DNA from 2 places in the Sporosarcina sp. USHLN248 genome. Region 1 is predicted to be linked to the other one. Evidence: riboswitches for the same ligand, from Rfam matches in the RefSeq annotation. Region 1 holds a riboswitch; the other holds the start of a gene.

What was found. A riboswitch is a leader RNA that binds a small molecule or an ion and turns the genes downstream of it on or off. The one in region 1 is predicted to bind thiamine pyrophosphate.
Region 2: another riboswitch for thiamine pyrophosphate. It lies ahead of WFH04_RS08640 (3-oxoacyl-ACP reductase); the one in region 1 lies ahead of thiT (energy-coupled thiamine transporter ThiT).

Annotation. Positions count from the first base shown of each region.
Region 1 is NZ_JBBCZC010000002.1:114,583-122,956, reverse strand. It holds gene WFH04_RS01570 (M3 family oligoendopeptidase) at 1-112, opposite strand, end outside; gene WFH04_RS01565 (tryptophan-rich sensory protein) at 274-1,005, shown strand; gene thiT (energy-coupled thiamine transporter ThiT) at 1,111-1,668, opposite strand; TPP riboswitch at 1,752-1,852, opposite strand; gene WFH04_RS01555 (magnetosome magnetite crystal formation protein family) at 2,038-2,379, shown strand; gene map (type I methionyl aminopeptidase) at 2,571-3,320, shown strand; gene WFH04_RS01545 (DEAD/DEAH box helicase) at 3,640-4,812, opposite strand; gene WFH04_RS01540 (amidase family protein) at 4,870-6,330, opposite strand; gene WFH04_RS01535 (Fur-regulated basic protein FbpA) at 6,360-6,530, opposite strand; gene WFH04_RS01530 (carboxylate--amine ligase) at 6,799-8,013, opposite strand; gene WFH04_RS01525 (RluA family pseudouridine synthase) at 8,092-8,374, opposite strand, start outside.
Region 2 is NZ_JBBCZC010000017.1:7,679-16,052, forward strand. It holds gene WFH04_RS08635 (topoisomerase) at 79-480, shown strand; TPP riboswitch at 1,009-1,109, shown strand; gene WFH04_RS08640 (3-oxoacyl-ACP reductase) at 1,247-1,999, shown strand; gene WFH04_RS08645 (LLM class flavin-dependent oxidoreductase) at 2,018-3,325, shown strand; gene WFH04_RS08650 (hypothetical protein) at 3,501-4,298, opposite strand; gene ltaS (lipoteichoic acid synthase) at 4,544-6,499, shown strand; gene WFH04_RS08660 (GNAT family N-acetyltransferase) at 6,667-7,221, opposite strand; gene WFH04_RS08665 (GNAT family N-acetyltransferase) at 7,241-7,813, opposite strand; gene WFH04_RS08670 (CD3324 family protein) at 8,094-8,336, opposite strand.

The DNA.
Region 1 (8,374 bases):
TATTGATCTCCTCTTTTGAAGCATCCAAATGTGCCCGAAGTTCTTGTGATTCACTACCCCCTGCAAAAAAAACATCTAAATCCCATACTTGTGAATAACCCACTTTCGTCATAACAAATCCCCCTACTCTTTTTTAAAATTTTCGTTAACTACGAATATTATTATAACACGAATCTTCGGTGTTCGAAATAATGGTTTTTGTGACGTAAATTTCATACTTTCTTTCGCACCAAGAGCATTTCATAGGTATACTGTTCAAAGGGAGGATTTATTATGTCAAGAATTATCATGATGACTCTTTCACTTTTAGTGCTAATCATTTTACATGTCATCGCGACTTTTTTCTCTTTGAACGGTCAAACAACTAGTGAAATCGCAAATAGGCTGCCATTACTTTTTATTCCAGCAAATTATGTCTTTTTATTATGGATAGTAATATACGCAATGTTATTTGTTTGGATTCCTTCGTTTGCAAAAGAACAAAAATTTATAAATTTACGGATGTACGGCTTCTTCACTGCTATTGCACTATCGATCGTATGGATTTTCTGTTGGCACTATGGCTACCTGTCTTTAAGCATCGCCGCTAAAATCCTGTTACTATGCATTTTGTTTTCAGTGTATTTTAGCTATCATAAGACGGATAACCATATATCAGGCAGGATGCCATATAGTTTGCTAATTGGATGGAATTTTCTTACTCTCATTTCAACAGTAAGCTATTACTTACTGCTGCATGATTGGTCTGGTTTCGGTTTAAGTGCTCCATTATGGACTGTCATCTATTTAACGATTTCTACAGCATTTGCCCTTCATTTTATGTTTCATTACCACGATTTTATGATGAACTTCGTGTTCATTTGGACATTTATCGGCATTGCATTTAAAAACGGAACTGATGAACTTTTTGTAACAGCTGCAGCATTATTTTTAACAGCGGTTCTCATAGCATTTATGATCTTCAGAGAAAATCATTCAAAAAAACGGGCTGTCCTTTCAAAATGAAAGAACAGTCCGTTTTATTTCTATTCTGTTTTCTACTTATCGGGACGAAGGTTTATTTCATCAAATAAGGGATTGAACTCTATAAATTTTCCGAAGTATAGTTGTTTACGTACGTTCAATTAATCTTGGAGCAGTCGTGAATAAAAGCACCGCTACAATCGCACAGAGCAATATGGACGGAACCATATACGAAGCGTTGTAAACAAGCGAATATAACCAAACAGGCTGGTCTCCTGCATATTCTGCGAAGAAAATCATGCCTCCTATGAAATGAATCAAAAAGCGTAACGATCCGCCTACAACGGTGCCAACAACAATTGCCATCCCCATTGTTTTCTTATCATTCGATTTTTTACCGTTTAATAACCAACCGATTGTAATGGCTGCTACACCAACCAATGTGTAGGCAGCAAAATAATCAAGAGCCGCCTGGTAAACATTTAGCACAAAAGCTCCTGAGACAAGCTGCAGCAGTCCGGAAAGGAAGCCCGTTAACATCCCTCCGCCAATTCCCCAACGGTAGGCCATGACGATAATCGGAAGCATTGATAACGTGATCGATCCTCCTTGCGGCAACTTGAACAATACTAACAAGTCCAAAACAAAAGATAATGCACCTAAAATAGCAACCTCTAACAAAAATTGAAGACGTTTACGATCCAACTAGTTCTCCTCCTTCTTTGGAATAGGAGGGATATAAGGAAACAAAAAACGACACCCCGGATAGAACCGAGACATCGTAGTATGCCAGTTTCCATCCACATCCCTACGCAAGCATGAACTTACAGGTTCGAAGGGTCAGGACGCATTGTCCACTCTCAGCCAAAAGGCTCCCCTTGTGGTCTTGTAATTCAATTATCGATACTATTGTATATGGAATAATTATTAGAAGCAATAGGTGGCAAGTTTTTTAATTGAAAATACGTATCATATTGTTTTATTGGACAAACATCCTATGAAAATTATTCGTTTTGGATAGTCTATAGGATGGGAATTGATAAATAAGTGGACTGTGAACGAGGAGGTTCTTATATGCCAAATAGTAAAATATTGTCTGCTCTCTGTTATTTCAGTGTTTTTTTCTCTCCCTTGCTTTTACCGGTCATCGTCTACTTTGTTACGGATGATTATGAAGTAAAAACGCATGCGAAGCGATCTCTTATTTCCCACCTATGTCCCGTTATCGTTATGGTGGCAGGCTTCTTGCTCTTTTCGTTTTCGATTGTCTCTTTCGAAAATAGACTGATGGGCATGATGACAGGTGATATTAATTTTTGGAGTTTTACGCCTTTCCTATTTATGCTCATTTATGGAGTGCTATTTTTAGCGATCGTCATTTGGAATGTCTATCAAGGCGTTAAAGTATTGAAGTGATAAATAGGAGTCTAAAACGAGCAATGCATACACATCATACATCGGAAAAAAATATGATATAGTATAGAAAGCTGAACAAAACGCAGGTTATAGTAGGTCATCCTCGATCATCGGAAGGCTTGACGCAAAACGGCTTTCTGCCTTAAAGGAAGACCGATGCGTGATTGAAAAAAAGAAGGGACCAGTACAAAATGATTGTAAAGAATAATGAAGAGATTGAAGCGTTAAAAAAAATCGGCAAAATTGTAGCTGAAATTCGTGAAGCGTTAAAAGAGGCTGCAGTTCCTGGCATTACGACAAAAGAGTTAGATGAATTAGGCGGGCGACTATTCAAAGAACACGGTGCAGTCTCGGCCCCAATCGATCAATACGATTTTCCCGGCTATACGTGCATTAGCGTGAACCATGAAGTCGCACACGGCATTCCAGGTTCCAAAACGTTAAAAGACGGAGACCTCGTCAACATAGATGTTTCAGGGTCATTTGGAGGTTACTTTGCAGATACAGGCGTATCATTTGTAGTCGGAACACCCGATGAAAGGAAACAAAAGCTGTGCGATGTGGCACAAAGCGCTTTCGACCGGGCAATGACAAAAGTGAAAGCTGGATCAAGCTTAAACCAAATTGGCAAAGCTGTTGAACGTGAAGCAAAAGACAATGGATTAAAAGTAATTAAAAACTTGACTGGCCACGGGATTGGAACTTCGTTACATGAAGAGCCCCAGCATGTCCTCAATTATTACGATGCTTGGGATAAAACATTAATGAAAGAAGGAATGGTTTTAGCAGTGGAGCCGTTCATTTCAGAGAAAGCTGAGCACATTATCGAATTGGGAGACGGCTGGACATTCGTCACGCCTGACAAATCACTCGTTGCACAAGTTGAACATACTATCATCGTTACAAAAGACGAACCGATCATTTTAACTCAGTTGGATTAAGCAAAGGAGGAGCCATTTACGGCTCCTCCTCAGACTGTAGACAAAGTAAAAAGATACTTTGTCTACAGTCCTTTTAAGGTTTGTAGTCATGAGATAGGTGTTTGCCCAGCTTGGCTTGAAAACGCTTGTCAGACAAGGAGCGAAGTCGAGCGAAGACCCGAATAGAACTTAGGTTCATGAGGGGACGAGCGAAGGAAAGGCAACCTAAGTCCGCTGCATCCTGCAGCAACGGTTGCATGACCAGCGTCCTGCTGGCCTCAACGCAGGATGCGAGCGTTTGTCAACAAGCTGAGGAGGAGCCATTTACGGCTCCTCCTTTTTATTTCCGCCCTTTTTTACTTTTCGATTTCGGGCTATTCGGTTTGCTATCTTTTGTTTTCGCGTTTCCTTCCATCAACTTACCCTTATAGTAAATCTTCTGGACAGGCTTAAGCCCTTTCGTTAATTTTCGATATGTTTTTTCATCAGGATACGTTAACAATGTCAGCACTTCTCCATCTTGACCTGCACGTCCCGTTCTTCCAGAACGATGCAAGTACTGCTCGATTGTATGAGGAATATCGACATGGATAACATGTGTCAAACCTTCAATGTCAAGCCCTCGTGCTGCTAAGTCCGTTGCAATTAAAATATGAATTTTGCCCTTTCTGAAATCCTCAAGTGTTTGCTGACGCTCGAACTTTGACATATTTGAGTAGAGCACCGCAATTGGCGCTTCGTTATATTGCAATTTTAGTTCTTTCATGCGCAGCTGATCGACGTTATTCATGAATGCAAGTGCCCTAATGGATGGCAGATGAGAAAGCCCCCGCAATAGATCTGTCTTATTTCTAATTTCTGTCTTAATGAATGAATGAGTCACATTTCCGACTAACGGCATATCATCAAGAGATACTTTCAAGCGTACCGGCTCGTCCATCATACGCTTCGCTACAAGCTCAATTTCATCTGTAATAGTAGCGGACACAACAACGACCTGACGCTCGGGATTAGCCGAATCGATCAAATCTTTGACGATGACTCGATAATCTCTCGATAAGAGCTGATCTCCTTCATCTAATACAATATGTTTAATTTCATGCATTTTAAGTCGTTTTGCCTTAACTAATTCGACAATTCTACCAGGCGTTCCAACGACAATCGTCGGTTTCTTTTTCAATTTCTCGATTTGTCTTTGCATATTCGCACCGCCAATTAATTGCGTTACTGTAATATCGGTTCCGTTGATCCATTCACGGATGACGTTTACAATTTGCATCGACAGTTCTTGCGAAGGGGACATGATCAATGCCTGTGTTTGCTGTTTGCTGCCCTGTACCATTTGTAGGATCGGCAGCACATACGCCAAAGTTTTACCCGTCCCTGTCGGTGATTCAGCTACTACATCTTTTCCTTCTAATAATAGTGGTATCATTTGTGATTGAATCGGCATTTCACGTTCAAATTTCCACTTGCTCTTAAACACTTCGTCCATTTGCTCTAAAAAGGACATTCTCATCCCCGCTTTCACTTTTCCTTCCTTTAATAATGAACTGTATTGCTTTTCATTTCAACTGTTTCTCATAGAAGGGCTTTTTCTACCTCGTGTAAATTGCTCAAAAGCGTAAGCATAGCCGATCAGTTTCGGTTCATCATATGCCTTTCCACAAAAAGTGATGCCGAACGGTTCTCCCTCTTTTGTAAAAGAAGCTGGCACTGCAACCGCTGGATAACCGACCGCTGAGCTGAAGCTGCACCCATGATCTTTCGGAAATACAATGGCCTGTATTCCATACGTATCAAAAGCCCGATCTAGCGCTAACTCACCTGCTAATCTACGATTTCGAAGCAATGCCTCTATATAAGATGGATCTGTCAATGTTCCGCTCGTTCTTTCCGACCGCTCCAACATCGCTTGTCCATACTTTAACGTCTCTTCAGCATGGTCATTATTAAATTGTATAATATCTTTTAAGGTTCGAATTGGATTGGAAGCGGCAGTCCTTTCTAAGTAGCCGTTCAATGCCGATTTGAATTCGTGTAATAAAACATCATAGCCTAAGTCGTCTTCCATAGTACCTAAATCAATATGATCGACAATCTCTCCACCTAATGCTTCGATTTTTTTCAATGCATCATCGAAAAGCTGCATTTCTTCGGAGGATACTTCCCTTTCAAAAATTTTCCGGGCAACACCGATCTTGACGCCTTTCAATGCATGAACATCCAATGTGGATTGCCAGTCAATCCCCTTAAACTTGTTAGCGCCATAAGAAACCGGGTCTTTTTCATCGAAACCGATCATTTGTTCAAAAGCGAACAATGCATCCTCCACTGTACGCGCCATCGGTCCCGGCGTATCCTGTGTGAATGAGAGCGGGATTATACCTGTGCGGCTTATTGCGCCAACAGTCGGTTTTATTCCGACGATTGAATTTTGGGTAGATGGGTTGATAATGGAACCACTCGTTTCCGTCCCAATCGATACGGCCGTTAAATTGTCTGCAACTGCTACAGCTGCCCCTGAGCTTGAACCACCGACGTCAAATGGTCCATAAGGGTTCATAACTTGACCACCCCTTGAGCTCCATCCGTTCCTCATGCGATCCGACATGAAATTTGCCCACTCTGTCATATTCGTTTTTCCTAAAATAACTGCTCCTGCTGCTCTTAGCTTCTTCACTAAAAATGCATCATCAGCAGCATAATAATGAGATAAAGCCAATGAACCACAGCTCGTATGCATGGAATCTCCTGTGTCCATATTGTCTTTCAACAGCACAGGGATGCCATGCATCGGCGATCTTACAAGCCCTTGCCGTCTTTCCATATCAAGCATTTTCGCAATTTGTACTGCCTGCGGATTCACTTCAAGAATCGCGAAATGACTAGCGTTCTTCACGGCGATGTTCTGTAAATAAGCAACGGTGAGCTCTTCTGAAGTAAGCTCTCCTGCATTCATTCTCTCCATCATTTCCCGAACTGTCATTTCATCAAGCCAATCAGTTACTAATCCATTCAATTCTCCCATAATCCAATCCCCGCCATTCCTTAAGCTTTCTACATCGTTTTTCTATGATCATTTTGCAGCATCATATAATTTTTCGTTAATTCATACAAGGATAATTCATATAATTGTTTTTCATTTATTTTAAATACACCTGCATCTACCAAGTTTTCAATCATTCGGTTTCTTTTATTAGTCAATCGTTCGTCTTCAAATTTTCTCATGATGTCTTTCCTCCTGACCACCTCTTCTATTCCTTTTTTTTCTGGAGTGTAAACTAAGTAAATAGCTATATGTATGCCATAATATGAAAAACAGACCTTCAATGAAAACGGTATAGATGCTTCCAACAACACAAGCGTATAACAACAGTCAACTAAAACACATACCTTGCCTACAAGAGGATAACAGCTTTGGAATTGTGCATAACCAGCCTTATTTCATCGAAAAAAACGACCTAAGAGCCTACTGAGCTTCAAAGGTCGCGATCCATTACCATTGATGATTTTTATATTTCCTGTAATAATTGACTTGCCTTAAAAACAAATAAAGCTTACGCTTCAAGCTCTTGTCTTTTTTATAAAAGAGCGGATTCGCGTATTTCCTATCTTTCAATAAACCTTTTATCTCTTCATTTACATCACGATTTGCAACAAATTTCTTCAACACGATTTTCGGCACGACTGTGAATAAAAACTTCTCTTTTAACAACGTCAATGGCTTCTCTTTTCCATAAATCAAATCATCAACGAGATTCTTCGCCATATTATGGCCGCATGAAGTAATGTAATAACTTGAACGACCTTGTCTAATATTCACTTCAAACACTTTGAATTTGCCGTCACGATGATCGTATTTCAAATCGAAATTCGCATAACCAACATAATTCAACTTTTCTAAGAAACCTTTCAGCTTTAACATCATTTCTTCATTGTAACGCGTAATAACAGCAGTATAATTTCCGATTGCCGTAACCGTATGTTCTTGAAGGACGACTTGTCCAAATGTGATTAGTTCTGTGTTTCCCTTGCTATTAATGTAAAAGACGGAGTCCCACATATACGTATCATCGCCCGGAATAAAGTCCTGTATGATCAAATCATCCGTATAACCGCTTCGTTTAATCGTTTCGATGACTTGCTGAATTTCTTCGTACGTATCGACTTTATACACTTTCTGCATCCCTTCAAATGGATGCTTGTAATATTGCACGCCGTTGCTTGGCTTAATAATGACAGGAAATTTCATTTCTTCTTCAAACGGTTCTTCACTTAAGCAAGAGTAGAAATGTGTTGTCGGCGCATCGATTCCATGCTCTTCACAAAGTCTATAAAAGTTCTTTTTCACAAGAAGATCATTCATCAACGGCTCGTCAATATAATTAAATACGTAATGATCTTGTAGAGCATCACGATTTTCAATAATTGATCGTACATACAAATCATTCGTTCCAACTAAAAGCAGCTTTTTTCCAGCCTCTTTATATTTTTCTGCGACTTCATTTAAAAATTTAGCAAACACTTCTTTTTCGCCCAGTCTCGGATGCAGCTCAATCGCTGCAGGAATTGTGCTCAAACTCGTGAAGGAAAGAGGCTCTTTCCCGACAAGTATAGGATGGATGCCATATGCTTCGTGGAAAGATATTGCCATATTATATGCATTAATGTCAGTTCCAATAATAATCGGTATAAAAGGATCGTTTGTCATGTTTTCCTCCAACTTACATTTTCTCTTATTTAGTGTAGGTTTCCTCGTTTTTATTGTCAATCGACAATAGTTCCCCTTCTATACAGATAAATAGGACTCACGTTTCTTCCATATCGTCCAAGGATATTCTTCGGGAGGATAAGAAACGAATGTCAGTTGCTCTTTCGTAGTAGGATGAGGAAATTCCAAGGTATGCGCCCATAATGCAATTTGCTCTCCCGGTCGATTCACATGCTTGCCGTACTTTTGATCGCCAAAAAGCGGTGCTCCTGACTCGGATAATTGCACTCGAATCTGGTGGGATCTCCCGGTATGCAATCGAACAGATAATAAGCTAAGCTGTTTTTCACGGATGATTGTT
Region 2 (8,374 bases), on a different contig from region 1:
TCCAATAGATATCGTTAAACTTATGCATGGAGAATTGTTGTGAAATTTGCACTTTGTTTTTGAGAGGAGAATTGAGAAGTGAGGAAAAAAGCTATCATTGCAGGGATTTTATTTAGTTTAATTTTGTTAGTCGCGTGTAATACAACCGAGGTATTAGAAAGCGAGCAAGAAGTAGTAATTTCCCAAGAAAACGGTGGAGATGATGGAATATCAAATTTCTTATCTGAATTACAAAATGAAACAAATGAATCTATTACAAAGGAGACGGAACTTGAAAGTGATTCACTAGCAATAATGGTTGGTGGGAGTATTAACGAATTAACAGTTTCAGTAGGTTTTCCAAAGGATGCCAAAATTGATAATACATTGATTCAGCAAATAGTTGAAGAGTCTATTAAGAATGTTTCTGAAACAGAAACAGCAACAGATAGTGAAGAAGAAATAAAAACGAAAATAAAAATAAAGATTGAGGAATACTAACGGGATGTTTTGATTTATCAGCAAAAAATCGGTTGGCCGGAACAAGTAATAGAGTAAGTCTATCCTTATCTATAAGTTTCTGGATAAATAATTAATTTGAAGGATATAGTCAATAATTATAATAGGGGCTGTCCAATATGTTCCTGAAATAGAACAGGTGAGGAAAACGATTCGTTTTTCCTCACCTGTTCTTGTATTATTCTCATTTAAAATCCTGAAAGTAGCTCGTGGATGCCAGCCACTTTTAGAAGATTGTGGGCCAATGCCCAAACGGGTAGATGAATAGATCGTCTTTCCGTGAATGTCCAGTTCTTTGTGGATTGAATATCATTCTTGTAGTTGCAAATCTGTTCTTTCACATGTTTATTGAAAAAAGCAATCAAAGCTGATCTTATATTTTTTGACTATGGACCCAAGGAAATAAATGGCCAAGTTGTAATAGATCATTCAATATGCTATGGTTTAAAGTACAGACTAATAGAAATATTATAAATGGCCGCATGATCTAAAAACTCTTAAAAACTAAATAGTATGCACTAGGGGTGTTATTTAACTGAGATGAGTAGTGACTCAAACCCTTTGAACCTGATCTAGCTGAAACTAGCGTAGGAAAGTGTAAACTCTTGGATATACGAAGAGGGATGACTCTGTCTTCTTTTTGGTATGTCATCATAGTGTTACGCAACTTTCCTTTTGGAAGGTTGCGTTTTTTAATTTTTAGCTGCCATTTACCGTTTCAAATAATATACGTACAGGAGTGGTTGGGATGAGTAAAGTCGTATTGGTAACAGGAAGTAGTCAAGGGTTAGGGGCAACGATCGTAAGGACATTGGCAAACCAAGGATTTCGGGTAGTCGTCAATTACAATAAGAGCAAAGAGGCAGCCGACAAAATTGTTTCCGAGATTGGAAAGGAGCATGCGATTGCCATTCAAGCGGATGTCACCAATCGTACAGAAGTGGATCGTATGGTAGAAGAGGCAACTGACTATTTTGGGCAAATTGATGTTGTGGTGAATAATGCATTGATCGATTTTAAATTTGATCCAATCAAGCAGAAACCTTTCGCAGAACTATCTTGGGAAGATTATCAAAGACAGTTGGATGGTACGTTAAAAGCAGCATTTAACGTAATTCAAAGTGTCGTCCCTCAATTTATGGAACGACAAAATGGAAGTATTATTAGTATAGGGACGAATTTATTTCAAAATCCTGTCGTACCTTATCATGAATATACGACAGCGAAAGCAGGTTTAATCGGTTTTACACGTAATATAGCTGCCGAATTAGGGGCGTATGGCATAAAGGCGAATGTCGTTTCAGGGGGCTTATTGAAAACAACTAACGCCAGTGCTGTTACAACGCCGGAAGTATTCGATTTAATTGCCAACTCAACGCCGTTGAAGAAAGTCACCACACCTCAAGACGTTGCGAATATGGTCGCTTATTTGGCTTCAGAACATGCAAGCGGCATTACAGGTCAGAATTTTACCGTCGATGGCGGTTTAACAATGAACTGACAAATGGGGGTGTGAAAAATGGCTGAAATGAAAGGAAAACATTTAAACTTAGGTGTTTTGCTGTATGGCTGCGGACACCACCAAGCTGCTTGGCTAATGCCTGATTCAAGTGTTGAACGGATTGGTGATATTACCTATTATCAGAACTTGGCTAAGTTGGCGGAAAGGGGCTTGCTTGACGTCGTATTCTTTGCAGATAATCAATCATTTGTAGGCAAAGAAACCAGTGATATGCCGGCGTTTTGGTTTGATCCACTGATCAATTTAACAGCCATATCCCAAGTGACAGAGCATGTAGGGTTAGTTCCAACGATCTCAAGTACTTTTTCCAATCCATTTACGGCTTCACGGCAGCTTTTGAGTTTAGACCATATAACAAAAGGTCGTGTTGGTTGGAATCTTGTTACTTCAATGACTGATGTTGAAGCGCAGAATCATAGTATGGATAAGCTACCATCTCATGATGATCGCTATGAAAAAGCAGATGAATTTGCAACGTTAATGAATCAGTTGTTTCTTTCCTGGGACAGTAAAGCGTTTCTGCATCAACGTGAAGAGAAAAAGTTGATCGATCCTTCAAATATATCGCCATTTCATCATGAAGGTACCTATTTTAAGGTGCGTGGACCGTCCACTACGCCGAAAAGTCCACAAGGTAAACCGGTCGCAATGCAGGCAGGGGCGTCCAAACAAGGTATTGCATTAGCCGCAAAGCATGCCGATGCTGTTTACTCAGTGTCGTGGAACTTCAAGCAAGCAAAAAGATTTCGAGAAAAAATCAATGAGCAAGTGAAACAAAGCGAGAATAGCGACAAACATATTAAAGTGTTCCCAGGCTTAGTAACTTATGTCGGTAAGAGTCGTGAAGAGGCTTTCGCTAAGAAAGCGGCATTAGACGAACAATTACCTATTGAAACGGCTTTAAGACAGCTGAGCATTTTTGTTCGACAAGACTGCTCCAATTGGGCACTTGATGAAAAGGTTCCACCATTGCCGCCTGTGGAGGAATTTACTGGACCGGTCGGCCGATATGAGACGATATTAGAAATACTTCAGGATACAAACCCAACAGTAAGGGAGCTATTGGGGTATCTAAATGCTGGAGGAGGACATTTCACACTCATCGGCACGCCTGAAGAGATTGTCAATCAGATGGAGCTTTGGTTTGAAGCAGGGGTAGCAGATGGTTTTAATCTTATGCCTCCCACATTGCCCGGTAGCTTAGAGGACTTTGTTGAATTTATAGTACCCGAGCTGCAAAAGAGAGGTCTTTTCAAAAACAAATATGAAGGCCACACGTTGCGTGAACATTTGGGACTAGCCTAGTAAAAGATTAGTAATTGGCAAGTGATTCTATACTGCTAACCTTTAAAATCAGCACCGTGCAACGTTGTGCTATTAATATGATCAATCCCTTTACGAAATATATCAATCATTTAGTGGATAAGAAAGCTGGACGATAGTGAATCGAATTGCGTACAGTTTTTTCATCGCGAAAAACTCACGGACAATAAAATCCTTCGATCGGTTTATCAAATAGCATAAACATATCTTTGAAATACGTTTCATCAACTAACTTGTCCAAAACGCCTTTGTAATACCCCGTCAAATTACGGATTGCTTTCTTCTTCGTAGCCATCACAGTAATCATTAAAGCACGATACGCAAGGTCTTCGAATACGTGGAGATCGTCTTTGTAAATATCAAACTTCAACATGCTTCCAGATAGGGCCCTATGAATTCCGTAGAATTCACGGGCCATTTTTGTGTCTCCGATCGTTGCGGCAAGCAAGTCTTTCATTCGACTAAATAGACTTGTGGAGTACTTTGACGATTCCGTAGGAGACGTGTAGTTAAGATCTTTAGATTTTAATAAAGATTTAGAAAGAGTAGCTTCGTCTGCCGGAAGCTGCCCTTTTTCCTCGTTCTCATGCGGTTTGTCGTCATGGTCACGGTCGTTCATTTTCCCCTGGTCATCGAAAGGCAAAATGCTGTAAATGTTGGCGCCAAGCCCGCTCATGACCGGTCGGATGTAATGGATTTTCTCGATGATGCGTAGGTTGACGAGTTTGCGGATTGCCCGTCTTACTGTTACGTTGGATTTTCCAATCGCTTCCTCGATCGTTCCGTGTTTCAAATGAGCAGCCCCATATTTAACGGAGTAGCGGCGAATGACGTCTAAAACTTGGCGATCTGAATTCGTCATTTCATCATAGTGCATCATCACATGCTGTTCAGCTGCAGCGTCCATTTCCTCAATTGTGTGAAATCGTGCGTATTCTTTCAGATAATGTGTCATGCTCATTCCCCCTTTACCCTCTATATAGAAGGGAGGGGTCAAAAAGGATACTCTGGAGACAGAGAAATTCGAAATAGTTCTAAAAGCCTATGAATACCTCTTGATTTGCCTTACCTTGAATCCTACGAACTTGACGAAATGGATAAAGAGGAGTATTATATTTTAGCCGTAGAGTTAAAGTTATTTTAAAATAACATTTTCCGTAGATATAAAGAGAATTAAGAAGTAAAAGGTTGGTGAATTACATGAGAAAACAACGGAATGTGAAAGATTTTCTTTTGCACAACTTTTTAGGAATCTATGCAGTCGCTGTCTTGATGATATGGGTGAAAACATATATTGCTCAGGCTACACAATTTGATTTAGGGGTAGAAGGACCACTTCAACAATTCCTATTACTGATCAATCCACTCGGTTCAGCATTGCTGTTTTTAGGAATTTCTTTTCTGTTTAAAGGTACGAGAAAATATACTGCCCTTGTTATGATTTACACGCTCATGTCGATTCTTTTATATGCGAATATCGTCTATTATCGATTTTTTAGTGATTTTATTACATTGCCTACCCTTTTCCAAACGCAAAATTTCGGAGATTTAGGCGGCAGTGTCCTTTCCTTGTTAGAGCCTTATGATATTTTGTTCTTTGTGGACGTAATCGTCATGTTGTACCTTCGATTTTCACGCAAGGTACGAAAAGAGGCAAATCGAATTGGGTTTAAAAAAGCAGCCCCGATACTTGTAGGGGCCTTAGTCCTTTCGTTGGTCAACTTAGGGCTTGCCGAATCGAGCCGTCCGCAGCTATTGACGCGCGGCTTTGATCGGAATTATATTGTGAAATATTTAGGGATGTACAATTACTCGATTTATGACTCGGTGGAAACAGCAGCGGCCTCATCACAGCGGGCGCTTGCAGATAGTAGTGACATTACAGAAGTAATCAACTCTACACAATCTACTTACGCCGAACCGAACAAAGAGTATTTTGGGATCGCAAAAGGAATGAATGTCATCTATTTGCATTTAGAATCATTCCAAAGCTTCCTCATCAACTACAAATTGAACGGGGAAGAAGTGACACCGTTTTTAAATTCATTAACAAAAGATGAGAATACAGCGTATTTCGATAACTTCTTCCACCAAACAGGCCAAGGCAAAACGTCCGATGCGGAATTCATGTTGGAGAACTCCATTTTCGGTCTGCCGCAAGGATCTGCTTTTATTACGAAAGCGCAAAATACGTACCAAGCTGCGCCAAGCATTTTAAAGGATCACGGATATACATCCGCTGTCTTCCACGGCAATAACGGCAGCTTCTGGAATCGGAATACGATCTACAAAGCGTTTGGGTACGATCATTTCTTCGATGCAAGTTATTATGATACGAGTGACCCGATCGACATGGCCGAATACGGACTGTTGGACAAACCGTTCTATGAGCAATCTGAAAGCATGTTAGCTTCATTGCCGCAGCCTTTCTATGCGAAATTCATTACGGTTGCAAACCACTATCCGTATGCGATGAATCAAGACCTAGTGACAATTGATAAAGCCGAGACTGGAGACGCTAGTGTGGATGATTATTTCCAAACGGCGCGTTATACGGACGAGACGATTCAAACAGTCTTCACTCGATTAAAAGAAATGGGTTTATATGATAACTCAGTCATTGTGCTGTATGGTGACCATTATGGTATTTCAGACAACCATAAAAAAGCAATGAGCAAAATCATAGGGAAAGACATTACACCTTATGAAAGTGCGAACTTGCAACGCGTCCCATTATTCATACATGTCCCCGGAATGAAAGGCGGCATCAACCATACGTATGGCGGCCAGACAGACCTTCTTCCGACGTTATTGCATTTGCTTGGAATTGATACGAAAGACTTTATTCAATTTGGTTCCGATTTATTCTCGGAAGAGCATAATGAAATTGTGCCATTCAGAAACGGCGATTTCGTCAGTCCGACAATTGATTCCATCAACGAGAAGTTCTATGATAGTCAAACAGGCTTGCCGCTCGACGATCGACACTTGGAGCGCGCTGAAGAAATGAAAAAAGAAGTGGATGAGAAATTGGGGCTTTCTGATAAAGTCGTAAATGGCGACTTATTGAGGTTTTATACGCCAAAAGGATACACCCCTGTCGATCCATCTCAGTATAACTACACAAAAGATGCAAATGTAGAATTAAGCGAATGATAAAAAGCAACAAAAGAAGCATGTTCTCTCTGAATGGGGAGGGCGTGCTTCTTTTTATGCCAGCAAATCAGTTACATGAACAAGGCAGCGGTAATGTCCGCGCTGTCGAAATAGATCCGCAAGAGGATAGCGATCACTAATGTTCGTTCCATTCGTGGGCTTTATCCTTAATCAAAATAATCCCCGTATAAGCTTTCGTATTCTTGCTTTGTCATTCCAAAAAAAATCGCATCATAGTATTGTCCATTCGTATACACCATATTTCTTAATTGTCCCTCACGTACAAAACCCATTCGTTCATGAAGTTTAATCGATGGTTCGTTGAAAGCATACACATGAGGTGTTACCTTTTGGTATCGTAGTTCCATGAAAAAGTATCGCAACACGAGCAAGATCATTTCTTTGGCATACCCTTTCCCCTGATAGTTTCTGGATAGAGCAATTCCATACTTGAACGTTCCATGTCGTCTCTTGCATTGGGAAGTACTAATCTCACCTATAACATTGCCATCTACATCTTCTGCAATCCAAAAAAACTGGTCTTCGGTTTTGGGGTTTTGTTCTTTTTGTATCCATTCTATGATTTGCTCACTCGTTTGGGGCAGTTGAATTTCATCTAAACGTCTCATTATTTCATCATCATAGGTTTGAAAAAAAGAGGCGTCTTTTTCTTCAAGTGCCCGTAATCGAATTTTTTTGCCTTGCCAATAGTTATAAGACATTGTATTCACCTTTTCTCTACTAAATTTTCGATTCATCGGAGGGAAAGTCGGACTTTAACAAGGAATACATGTATAAATCATCAAATTTCCCATCAAAGTATTCGTAACTTCTTAGTAACCCTTCTTTAAGAAAACCAAGTCTTTCAACCAATTTTTGCGATGCAATATTAGGTGGTTCAATGACTGCTTCGATCCTATTTATGTTCAAATGCTCGAAGCCATATTGGATGACAGCTTTTACTGCTTCTTGAGCAATTCCTTGCCCCCAAAAATCTTTGCTTAACACAAACCCAATATCAGCTCTGAAATGTTCAGAAACCATATTATAAAAAACACAGCTTCCGATAACTTGATGATCTCCTTTTAATGTAATTCCCCATCTAATCCCTCTTTTTTCATGGAACAAGGATTCATACCTTGAAATTGCTTTTATCGCTTCATCGACGGTTTGAAATGGTTTCGTACCATAATGTTTCATCACTTCATCATCGGATAGGTACTTAAAAATATCAGGGGCATCGTCTTTTTCAATCCGTCTTAATATTACTCGATTCGTTTCTAATATCGGAAATGTATCTGATTGATTGTTCATCAAAAATTCTCTCCTTTTTTGCCTATAAGGCTTAATGAATGTTGTACTTTTAAAACGATGAAATGGTCTTGCTTGAGCAAATGGTTCAAACAAAATAGACCGATAAAATGCATATGATCAAATTACAAGTCGTAATCTCATTGAATTTTCTTAGCCTTCTTAAAGGTCTTTTGAATAGTTTAAATTATCCAATAGCAATGATAAATAGAAACAATGATTCGGAAACAAACTCACCATAAAAAAGCACTGATCTCTTTAAAAAGAAACCAGTGCAAATTATCTATTTTCTCGAATAAACGATTTTTTTAATTGTTTCGGTTGAAAGAAAATATTCTTGAGCTAATTGGCAAATGGACTTGCCACTAGTAAATCCATCTCTTATAGAAGCGTTTCTTTCATCGATTTTCTTTCTTCCGCCTGAAAGAGATCCCCATTTTTCATACGTACACTTTTGTTTTGGGATATAGATTGTTTCACCTTGAACATATTTTTGGATCTCAACTAAAAGTTCTTCAGGTAAAATAGTCGTTGCTTAATATATTTCACTTTTGCCAGCCCCTT